DNA from 2 places in the Promicromonospora aerolata genome. Region 2 is predicted to be linked to the other one. Evidence: riboswitches for the same ligand, from Rfam matches in the RefSeq annotation. Region 2 holds a riboswitch; the other holds the start of a gene.
The links. A riboswitch is a leader RNA that binds a small molecule or an ion and turns the genes downstream of it on or off. The one in region 2 is predicted to bind S-adenosylmethionine.

Region 1 (5,669 bases), 2.8 Mb from region 2:
ACCCGGCGTCCGCCAGCTCCGGCACGATCTCCATGCGGGACCGCGCGGCCTCCACGGAGGTCACGTCGGCGTCGAGCCCGTCGATCGCGCCGATGACCTGGCCGAACTCGGAGTAGCACAGGTGCGTGTGCACCTGGGTGGCGGTGCCCGCCCCGGCGGTCGAGAGGCGGAAGGACCGTACCGACCAGTCCAGGTAGCCGGCGTGCGCGGACCGGCGCAGCGGCAGCAGCTCGCGCAGCGCGGGCTCGTCCACCTGCACGACGCCGATGCCGGCCTCCTCCAGGTCCGTCACCTCGTCCCGGAGGGCGAGTGCCACCTGGTCGGCGGTGTCGCCCAGCGGCAGGTCGTCACGGACGAACGACCACGCCAGGATGGTGACGGGACCCGTGAGCATGCCCTTGACGGGCTTGTTCGTGAGCGACGCCGCGTACGCGGTCCAGTCCACGGTCAGCGGCGCGGGCCGCGACACGTCGCCCCACAGGATCGGCGGCCGCACGCAGCGCGAGCCGTACGACTGCACCCAGCCGTGCACGGTGGTCGCGAAGCCGTCGAGCTGCTCGGCGAAGTACTGCACCATGTCGTTGCGCTCGGGCTCGCCGTGCACCAGGACGTCGAGGCCCAGCTCCTCCTGGAGCGCGACCGTGCTCGCGATCTCCGCGCGCATGGCTGCCGTGTACTCCGCGTCGGACAGCTCGCCCCGCACCCAGGAGGCCCGGGTGCGGCGGATCTCCGCCGTCTGCGGGAACGAGCCGATGGTCGTGGTCGGCAGCGGCGGCAGGTCGAGCCTCGCCTGCTGGGCCGCGGCGCGCTCGGCGTACGGTGCGCGCTCGGCGTCGGCGGGGGTCAGGGCCGCGGTGCGGTCGCGGACCTCCGGCACGACGACGCCGGGCGCCTGGGCGCGCGACCGCACCGCCGCGCTGGACTCGGCGAGCGCGGCGGCGACCGCCGCGCGGCCCTCGGCCAGACCGGTGGCCAGCGTGACGACCTCGGTGACCTTCTGGTCGGCGAACGCGAGCCACGACTTCAGGCCGGGGTCGAGGCGGGGCTCGTCGGCCACGTCGTGCGGCACGTGCAGCAGGGACGTCGAGGTGCCGACGGCGACCGCGCCGGCGCCGAGCGCGGCCAGGCCCTGGAGCGTGGCCAGGCGGGCGTCGAGGTCTGCGCGCCAGATGTTGTGCCCGTCGATGACGCCCGCGACCAGGGTCTTGCGCTCCAGGCCCGGGACGGGGCCGTCGGGTACGGCGCCCTTGACGAGGTCGACCCCGATCGCCTCGACGTCGGTGCCGGCCAGCAGCGCGAGGCCGTCGCCGGCCGCGCTGCGCAGGTCGCCGTACGGCGCGGTGACCAGGATCGCGGGACGCTCGGCGGCGCCGTCGCCGGCCGACGCGGGGGAGAGGTCGGTCGCGAGGCGGCTGTAGGCCCGGCGGACGGCGTCGGCCACCTCGTCGAAGGGGACGTCCAGCAGGTCGGTGACCAGGGCGGGCTCGTCGAGCTGTACCCAGGGCGCACCCGCGGCGGCCAGTGCCTGCAGCAGCCCGGCGTAGGCGGTGACGACGTCGTCGAGCCGGTCCAGCGGGTGGAACCCGTCGGGGGCGCCGTCGGCGGGCTTGCTGAGCAGCAGGAACGTCACCGGGCCCACGAGCGCCGGGCGGGTCACGACGGCCTGTCCGCCGTCGGCGGGGTGCGCGAGCTCGCTGAACTCACGCACCACCCGGTCGTCGGCGAACCCGATCGGGGTGGCCGGCCCGATCTCCGGGACCAGGTAGTGGTAGTTCGTGTCGAACCACTTGGTCATCTCGAGCGGTGGCCGGCCGCCCTCGCCACGGGCCAGCGTGAAGTAGCCCTCCAGGGAGAGCGCGCCGTCGCCGGCCAGGTCCCGGAACCGTTCGGGCACCGCGCCCAGCAGGGCGACGGCGTCGAGCACCTGGTCGTAGAACGAGAACGAGCCGGGGACGGCGGCGGAACCGGCGTCCAGACCCAGGTCGACCAGATGTCGTGCGGTGGCGAGCCGGAGCTCGGCGGCGGTGTTCTCCAGCTCGTCGGTGGTCGTGCGACCGGCCCAGAGCGCCTCTACGGCGCGCTTGAGCTCGCGGCGTCGGCCGATGCGCGGGTAGCCCAGGATCGTGGCGGGGGAAAGGTGCGAGTGCGTGACTGCCATGCGTATCAGCTCCATCGGACCTGGCGTTAGCACCTTGCCCGGCATCGGCGATCCGGAGGCAGGTTGCTGCGGTGTCGTTGAGCCAGGACTCTCGACCGCTCTGGATGATGAGCCTGGATCGTAGGCATGCCCGCGATGTGGTCGAAAAACCGTCCACACCTCGGGACGAGCAGGTCAGAGCTGCCCGCCGACCATGCAGCTGCTGCCAGGTTCACGCGGTTCCTGGCAGCAGCTGCATGGTCAGAAAAAGCGTGCCAAGCGGGTTCGGGTCGCCGCGAACCAGAGCGCGGCGGCCGCTCCGGCAAGTGCCGCACTGGCCGCCGGCGGCCCGGCGGGCCCGAGCGGTCCGATCGCCGTGCCGCAACGACTCCGAAGGGAGGGGGAACGGGTAGGCCAGGACGGCACTACGGGCCCTTCGGATGCGCGGGGAGGCACCGGCTCCCCGGACGTCGGTCACGGGGGAGCGGGTGGGCGAGGTCGTACCTCGGGGGTCTCTACAGGGGCATCTCGGGCTACCGGAGTACCGGCAGCCCGAACCTGGATGCTTCTGGAGACCTCATGCGGCGAAATTATCAGACGGCGGCAGCGGTCGCTGCCACGCGACCTCGCGGTCGAGCTGGCCGGTGGCGCGGAACAGTCGCACCTGGTGGGCGTCGGGCAGCGCGGTGGCGAGGGCGTCCGTCGTGGTCGCCGCGAAGCCGAGCTTCTGCCAGAAGCCGCCCGACCGGCGGGAGAACAGCCAGGCCTGGTGCGCCCCGGCGTCGGCGGCCCGGTCCAGGGCGAAGCGGGCGAGGCGCAGGCCGTCGCCGGCACCGCGCCGGTCCGGACGGACGGCGACGCTACGGACCAGGGCGTGCTCGCCGCCGAGCTCGAATCCCGTGGTCGCGCCCACGGCCCCGGCGTCGTCGCGCTCGAGCCACAGGTGCACCGCCGGCTCGGCGAGGGCGGCGACCGTCAGGTCGGCGGTCCGGAGGAACGCCGCCAGGTCGTCGAGGTCGTCGGGGGTGGCGGGGCTGAGCACGGCGGGATCCTACCCGCGGCGCGTGCTGCGCGGCCGCCTCGCCCGTCAGAAGGGCAGCCAGACGACGGCGGCGAGCGCCCCCAGGTAGAGGGCCTGCTCCGCGAGGCGCCGGCCGACGGGGGTGGCGGGTGATCCGCCGAACAGGATGCCGCGCCGGGCCGCGGAGATGTTGGCCGGCGTCATGGCGAGCGTCAGGAGGCCGAGGCAGATCGCGGCGGCCGGGGCGGTGACGGGCACGAGCAGGCCGACCCCACCGAGCAGCTCGAGGGCTCCGGTGCCCGCGACGAGCAGGTCGGGGCGGGGGAGCGTGGGCGGGACCATGCGTTCGAGGTCCTGGCGCACCCGGGGGATGAGCCGGCCCGAAGCGGCCAGGAGGTAGATCGCGGCGGCGCCGACACGGGCGGCGTCGTGCCAGGAGTCGAGGGCCGGCACCGCGACGGTGCCCAGCAGGCGGGCGACGGCGGTGACGCCGAGCAGGAGGACGGGGAGCGGTACGGGCATGGCCGAATCCAATCTTGACGGTGACTAGTTCATGCGACACCTCACCATCTTCGGTGCTATCTTGTCAATGGAAAGATGAGGCGAGGGTGCCCGCGGCACGCGGTGCGGAGGAGGCGGGATGAACTACCACCACGGAGACCTGCGGCGGGCGATGACCTCGGCCGCCGCGACGGCGGTCGCCGAACGGGGGCCGGCCGGGCTGAGCCTGCGGGAGCTGGCCCGCCTCGCCGGGGTGTCCCACGCGGCGCCGGCGCACCACTTCGGGGACAAGGCCGGTGTGCTCACCGCGGTGGCGGCCGAGGGGTTCAGGCTGCTCACCGCCGCCCTGGCGGAGGCGGAGGACGACCTGCTCGCCTCGGGGCTCGCCTACGTGCGGTTCGCCGTCGACCACCCCGGCACTTCGCCGTGATGTTCGACCGCAGCCTCCTGCACGGGGACGACGCCGAGCTGCGTGCGGCGGAGCAGACCGCCTCCGCCGCCCTGGCGGGGCTGGCGTCCGACGCCGACGCCGCGCGCGCCGCCTGGTCCGTGGCGCACGGCTTCGCGAGCCTGTGGCTCTCGGGCGCCATCACCGGGCCCGATGTCGCCACGGCCGCCGAGCCGGTGCTGTGCCGGACGGTCCTGGGGCTGCCCTGACGGTGCTCTCCGGTTGAGATGGAAATTCCCAAATGTCCCAGTATGAGACATGATGGTGCCGCCTTCTATCACCAGGGGAATACCGTGACCGCGACCACCTCCGGGGCCGCAGCGCTCTCGGACGTGCCCACGTCCACACCTGCACTCGTCGCCTGCGACGTCGAGGGCACGCTCGTGCGTGCCGGTCGCCGGCCGACGCCCGCCGTGCTGGACGCGATCGCGGCGGTCCGCGCCGCCGGCCACCACCTGGTGGTCGCCACGGGCAGGTCGCTGTCCGGGGCGGTGCAGGCCGCCCGCCAGCTCGGCGTCCACGACGGCTGGGTGGTCGCGGCGAACGGTGCGGTGACCGCGCGGGTGCGGCCGGACGGGTGCTCGATCGTCGACGTCGTGCCCCTGGACGCCGAGCCCGTGTGCCGGCTGGTCGCCCGGACCCGCCCGGACCTGGGGCTCGCCGCCGAGGTCGTGGGCACCGGGTACCGCGTCACCAGGCGGTTCCCCGAGCGGCAGCTCGACGGACACCAGGAGGTACTCCAGGCGCTGGACGGCGTCTGGGCGCGGCCGACGCCACGCGTCGTGGTGTACGGGCAGTGGGCCCTGCGCCTCGCCCCGGCGCTGCGCGCGTCGGGCGTCACCGCCATCCCCGCTCGGGTGGACTGGGTGGACGTCACCGCACCCGGGATCACCAGGGCGACGGCGCTCGAGAACATCCGGGTCGAGCTGGGGGTCGCGCCCTCCCGCACGGTCGCCGTCGGTGCCGGCGAGAACGATCTGGACATGCTCCGGTGGGCGGCGGTGTCGATCGCGATGGGCCACGCTCCCGAGACGGTCCGCGCCGTAGCGACCCGCGTCACGGGAACGGTCGACGAGGACGGCGCCGCCACGGCGCTCGCGGACGCCCTCCTCCCCGCAGCCTGACCCCGCGCACCCCGTCCTTCGGCTGCCCGCTCGCTCGCCGCGCCGCCGCAGCGCGGTTGGGTCAGGATGTGCGCATGGCGCACGTTCACTCGCACGGCTCGGCCGGCCCTGCCGCGCCACGCACGACGTTCCTGCTGGTCATCACCCTGGTCTCCGCGCTGCTCCTGACCCTGGTCGGCGTGTGGCTGCTGTGGCCGAACGCCGCCGACGTGCCCGACCGGATGCCGGCCAAGGCAGAGGGCACGTCGTTCGTCGACGTCACGGTCACCGGACCCGCCGACCCGGCCACCGGCAGCATCCCGGTCGAGCTGCCGGGCGGCGAGGCCTCCCGCATGCAGTCGCCCGGGCCGTCGGTCCCGCTCGCCGACGGCGACCGCATCACCGCCGTCGACATCTCTCAGGTCTCGCAGCCCGGCGTGGACCCGCTGGTGTTCATGG
Region 2 (5,669 bases):
CCGATCTGGTTCACCGCGGCGATAATGCCCAGCGCGATGATGAAGAACGAGACCGACTTAGCAACCAGCGGGCCGTAGGAAACCCCACCCATGGAGTTGAGGATAAGGTCCTTCACGGCATTCGCGATGGCGCCCGCGATCACGACGATGACGATCGCGACGACCAGCTTCGGGAGCCACGCCACGATGTCGTTGACGATTGCGCTCACCGGGTTGGTGGGCCCGAAAGCGCTCAGCGCGAGCTGCAGCGCGATGAGCAGGATGAAGTAGTAGATGATCTTGGTGAGCAGCGAGATCGGCTCGATGCCCGACCCGGCGAGGAGCCGGTTGGCACCCGCCTTCTCCAGCACCTTGTTGAAGCCGATCCGCGTCAGGATCATCCCTACGAACCGGGCGATCGCCTTGGCGATGAAGTACCCGATGAGGAATACGATCAGGAACACGAGGAGCTTCGGGATGAAGCTTGCGACCGCGCCCAGCGCGTTCGTGAGCGGCTCCAGCCAGTCGACCTGGGTCGGCACAACAAGACCTGCACTGAGGAATGGCATAGTTCTCTCCCCCTTCGAGACTTTTCTCGTCACCTCTGCTACGCCACGGTGGCGCAGCACAAAGGTGCCGACACTCCACGAACATATGCCGGAGAAGCGCATTCTGCGCGGCGTGGCATTGCTTCTTGGGCGCACCTTTCGGCAAAGAAGGCGCATATGCGCAGGTCAGACGGTCGAGAGCGAGTTGTCGCGTTCATGAATTGAGCCAGGTCCGCTGTAGAGCGGGTGAGACATATACGGCATTTCCGCGGGTCGGTGCCGAGCGCCGTAGCCTGGCCGGATGGATGCCCTGCATGAGCGGACCGCCGTCGAGCTCCGTGACCTCCTCGCCGCCGGTGACCTCACGCCCGCGGAGGTCACCGAGCATTTTCTCGACCGGGTGGAACGGCTCGACCCGACCGTCGGAGCCTTCGCCACCGTCACCCCCGAGCTCGCCAGGGAGCGCGCAGCGGCCCTCGGGCGGGACGGTGACGGCACCGGCGGCGCACGGTCGGCGTCGGGCGGGCTGTGGGGCCTGCCCACGGGGGACAAGGACCTGTGGAACCGCGCGGGCGTGCCGACGGGATTCGGTTCACGCGCGTTCGCGGGCCTGCCGCCGGCCGCGGAGAGCGACGAGATCGTCCGGATCCTCGACGCCGCGGGTGTGGTCAGCCTGGGCAAGACGGCGGCGCCCGAGCTCGGCTTCCCCGCCTACACCGAACCGGTCGACGCCCCGCCGGCGCGCACACCGTGGGACCTGACGCGCGGCGCGGGCGGATCCAGCGGTGGTGCGGCCGCGGCGGTGGCGGCGGGCATGCTGCCGTTCGCTCCCGGCTCCGACGGCGGCGGCTCGGTCCGCATCCCCGCCGCCGCGTGCGGCGTGGTCGGCCTCAAGCCGACGCGGGGCCTGCTGCCGGCGGGCAGCGGCGTCGACTCGCTGGGCGGGCTGGTGGTGAACGGCCCGATCGCGCGCACCGTCGCGGACACCGCCCTGCTGCTCGAGGCGATGCTCCCGCGGCTCGCCGGGGGCGGCGTCGCGCATCCGTTCTCGCTGCGTGCGCCGTCGTACGAGGCGGGCGCCTATCTGGCGGCCGCGCAGCGCGCCACGCTGCTTGACCCGCGGACCGGGTGGAGCGGGCCGGAATCCGGAACCGCACGGATCGGCGTGACCACCACGTCGGCGTGGGACGAGTTCTATGCGATCACCGTGTCACCCGAGGCCAGGGCGGCCCTGGACGCGGGCGTGGGAGCCCTGACGGGGTTCGGGCACACGCTGGACGAGATGGTCCTGGCCGAGGCGCCCGAGTACGCACCGGCGTTCCGGACCCTGTGGATGGGCGGCGCGTCGGCGGTGCCGATCGACGACCCGGAGACGCTCGGCCGGCTGGAGCCGCTGACGCAGTGGCTGATCCGGTCGGGGCGCGAGGTGCCGGCGCGGCAGCTCGCCGAGGCGGTGCGCACGCTCAACGGCTACGAGCGCTCGCTGGTGGCGCAGATCAGCGTGTACGACGCGGTGGTGACGCCCGCCCTCGCGCTCACACCGCGCCCCATCGGGTGGTACGACGCCCAGGACCCCGAGCGGAACTTCGAGCAGCAGTGCCAGTACACGCCGTTCACGTCGATGCTCAACGTCGCGGGGCTGCCCGCGATCACCGTGCCGACGCACTGGACCGCGCCGACCGCCGAGGCGCCCGCAGGACTGCCGATGGGGGTCCAGATCATCGGCCGGCCGGGCGGCGAGCTCACCCTGCTGGCGCTGGCGGCACAGGTGGAGGCGGCCCTGCCGCGTCCGGCAGCATTCCCGCTCTGACCTACTCCGGGTCGGGGAGGCAGCCGAACTCGTCCTGGAAGCCCGCGGCCGCGGTGGCCAGGAGCCCCGCGAGGCCCGAGCCCTCGGGCACCGGACGGGGGTCGTCGGTCACCACCCACAGGCCGTCGACGACGTCGTAGCCGGCCTGCGGGCCCTCCGCCACCAGCCGGCCGACGGCGGCGACGAGCCGTTCGACCTCCTCGCCCGCGGTGCCGACACCGACCGAGGCGCGCACCGCCCCGGCGTCGAACCCGAGGCGGCCGAGCAGCGGGTGCGCGCAGAAGCGCCCGTCGCGCACGCCGATGCCGTGCTCCGCGGACAGGTACGCGGCGACGAGGCCCGGGTCGTAGCCGGCCACCGTGAAGGTCACGACGCCCACGGGGTCGACGGCGTCCGCCCACACGCGCACCACCTCGACGCGGTCGATCGCCTCGAGCCCGGACACGAGCCGGTGGCGCAGCGCGTTCTCGTGCGCCACGACATCTTCCGGCGCGAGCGCCGCGAGCTCCTCGCACGCCGCGGCGAGCGCCACGGCGCCGATCACGTTGGGCGAACCGGCCTCGTGCCGGGCGGGACCGTCGTGCCAGTCGGTGCCGGCGACGCGCACTCGTCGCACGGCGCCGCCACCCGCGAGGTACGGCGTGCCGGTGTCGAGCCAGTCCCGGCGGCCCACGAGCACACCCGCACCGAACGGCGCGTACGTCTTGTGCCCGGAGAAGGCGAGGTAGTCGACGCCCGTGGATTCCAGGGAGATGCGCCGGTGGGGCACGAGCTGGGCGCCGTCGAGCACCACGCGTACGCCGTACTCGTGGGCCACCGCGACGATCTCGTCGACGGGCAGCGACTCGCCCGTCACGTTGGAGGCGCCGGTGAGCGCGAGGAGCGCGTACTGGCGGTGCGCGGCGGCGTCGGCCAGCTCGTCGCGGATCTGGGTGAGCGTCTCGGCCACGGTGGAGCCGCCGGTCAGCACGGTCGCGTCGGCGCCGCGCTGCCAGGGCAGCAGGTTGGCGTGGTGCTCGACGTCGAGGACGAGCACGCGGCCGGGCTCGCCGTCGGGCTGCGCGGGGACGCAGCCGGCGAGCAGGTTCAGGGAGTCGGTGGTGTTGCGCGTGACGATCGTGAGGTCGTCGTCGCGGGCGCCGACGAACGCACCGATGGTGCGGCGGGCGGTCTCGTACAGGGCGGTGCTCACCTGGGAGAGGTAGCCCGCGCCACGGTGCACGCTGGCATAGAGGGGGAGCACCTGGGTGACCCGGTCGGCCACGGCCTGCAGCGCCGGGGCGGACGCCGCGACATCGAGGTTGGCGTAGGGGACCCGGGTGCCGTCCACGAGGGGGACGAGGGTCGCACCACCGACCACGGGGCGCAGCGGTGCGACGCCGGTCACCGCAGCGTCGCGGGTGAGAGTGGTTGCCGACATGGCGTCCTCCAGCACAGTCCTGGGGGCGATTCCCCCGCGCTTGCCACGCGCGGCTGCACGCGGCCAGGTCGTCACCCGGAGCACCCCGCCGCGGAGGGAGGGTTGCCGACCAGCGAGCCGGGGCTTGGCGCTGGCACTCATGACCTGCCGTCATCCTGGGCTGCGGCACATCCGCTGTCAACGCGCGTCTCATATTTTGGTCTCAACATATGGGCGCAAAGGTCGCCGGCGGCCGGCGCGCGCCGCCGAGTCGGAGAAGTTCCCCGTTCAGAGTGTTCGGAACGGACCGAACAAGCGGTACGCTTGCCGCATGAGCGCCATCGAGGACTTCACCGAAGAGGCCGGGCTCTTCTACGAGCGGCTCGGTCTGAGCCGCACGGCCGGCCGGGTCGTCGGGCACCTGCTCGCGTCGGACGATGACAGCGCCGACGCACCCGACCTGTGCGAACGGCTCGCCGTCGCCAAGAGCAGCATGAGCGTGGCCCTGCGCCAGCTCGACCAGGCCGGCATGGTCGAGCGATTCCGGCGTCGCGGCGAGCGCCGCGACCGCTACCGGCTCACCGACGACGTGTTCGGCCGGGCCTTCCGGGCCAAGATGGCGGAGTTCGACGCGTTCCAGGAGCTTGCCGCGCACGGCCTCGCCGCGGTGGGCGACGACCCCGGCCGGCGCAAGCGGCTGGAGAACATGCGCGACATGTATGCCTTCATGGCGGATCGCTTCCCCGCGCTCCTGGACGAGTGGGAGGCCACCCGATGAGGGTTCTCCTGGTCACCATGGGCAGCCGGGGTGACGTCGAGCCGTTCGCGGCACTCGGCCTCGAGCTCGCCCGGGCCGGCCACGAGCCGCTGCTGGCCGCACCACGCCGACTGACCGAGGACGCGGCGGCCCGCGGACTCCCGGTCGCGCCGCTCGACGATGGCGTCTTCGCCCTCCAGGAGCAGGTGGCAGGAAAGGGGGCACGGGCGTCGATCACGGCGGCCCGGTCTGCACTCCCGCTGCTCCGCCGCTGGCTCGACGACCTGGCCACGCTGCGGGACAGCGGCGCCGACGTCGTCGTCTACGCGCCCAAGACGCTCGGCGCACCCCACCTCGCGGACCTGCTCGGGGTGCCGTCGATCGCCGCGCTCCCCATCCCGCTGTTCACCCCTACCGTGCGGTTCCCGTCACCGCTCAGCCCGGTCCCGCCGCCCCGGTTCCTCAACCGGGCGAGCTGGGGACTGGCCGGAGTCATCGAGGCCCCGTACCGCCGCATGGTCCGGTCCTGGCGGTCCGAGGTGCTCGGCCTGACCGGTCCGACGACGGGACTCGCCGAGCGCGTGGCCCGCGACGGCGTCCTGCACGCGTGGAGCCCGCACCTGCTGCCCGCGCCGGACGACTGGCCGGCCGAGCTTGCGCCGACCGGGTTCTGGAGCCTGCCGCCGAACGGCCGCTGGGCGCCGTCCGAGGCGCTGGACCGGTTCCTCGATGCCGGCGAGCCGCCGGTGTACGTCGGCTTCGGCAGCATGGTCGTCAAGAACCCGGAAGCCTTCACGGATGCGGTGCTGGACGGGCTGCACCGTTCGGGGCGACGCGCGGTCCTGGCGACGGGCTGGGGTGCGCTCCGGCCCTCGCGTGTGCCGGAGACCGTCCACGTGCTCGACCAGGCACCGCACAGCCTCCTCCTGCCCCGCACGTCAGTCGCGGTGCACCACGGGGGCGTCGGCACCGTCGCGGCCGCCCTCCGGGCCGGGGTGCCCCAGGTGATCCGGCCGTTCCTGGGCGACCAGCCGTTCTGGGCGCGGCGGGTGCACGAGCTGGGGATCGGCGCCCCTGCGCTGACCGGCAAGGTCACGGCCGACCGGTTCGCCGCGGCGATCGACGACGCGGCGGGCCGGGCCGACGCGGCACGTGAGCTGGGCGCCCGGGTGGGCG

Region 1: another riboswitch for S-adenosylmethionine. It lies ahead of metE (5-methyltetrahydropteroyltriglutamate--homocysteine S-methyltransferase); the one in region 2 lies ahead of ACFSL2_RS16055 (aminotransferase class V-fold PLP-dependent enzyme).

Annotation. Positions count from the first base shown of each region.
Region 1 is NZ_JBHUHF010000001.1:812,142-817,810, forward strand. Features, by position in the region: gene metE (5-methyltetrahydropteroyltriglutamate--homocysteine S-methyltransferase) at 1-2,158, opposite strand, end outside; SAM riboswitch class I at 2,167-2,269, opposite strand; gene ACFSL2_RS03605 (GNAT family N-acetyltransferase) at 2,715-3,179, opposite strand; gene ACFSL2_RS03610 (DoxX family membrane protein) at 3,225-3,680, opposite strand; gene ACFSL2_RS03615 (TetR/AcrR family transcriptional regulator) at 3,799-4,089, shown strand; gene ACFSL2_RS03620 (hypothetical protein) at 4,089-4,316, shown strand; gene ACFSL2_RS03625 (HAD family hydrolase) at 4,401-5,231, shown strand; gene ACFSL2_RS03630 (YibE/F family protein) at 5,306-5,669, shown strand, end outside.
Region 2 is NZ_JBHUHF010000001.1:3,594,550-3,600,218, forward strand. Features, by position in the region: gene ACFSL2_RS16045 (mechanosensitive ion channel family protein) at 1-521, opposite strand, end outside; gene ACFSL2_RS16050 (amidase) at 829-2,337, shown strand; gene ACFSL2_RS16055 (aminotransferase class V-fold PLP-dependent enzyme) at 2,339-3,757, opposite strand; SAM riboswitch class IV at 3,789-3,902, opposite strand; gene ACFSL2_RS16060 (MarR family transcriptional regulator) at 4,068-4,514, shown strand; gene ACFSL2_RS16065 (glycosyltransferase) at 4,511-5,669, shown strand, end outside.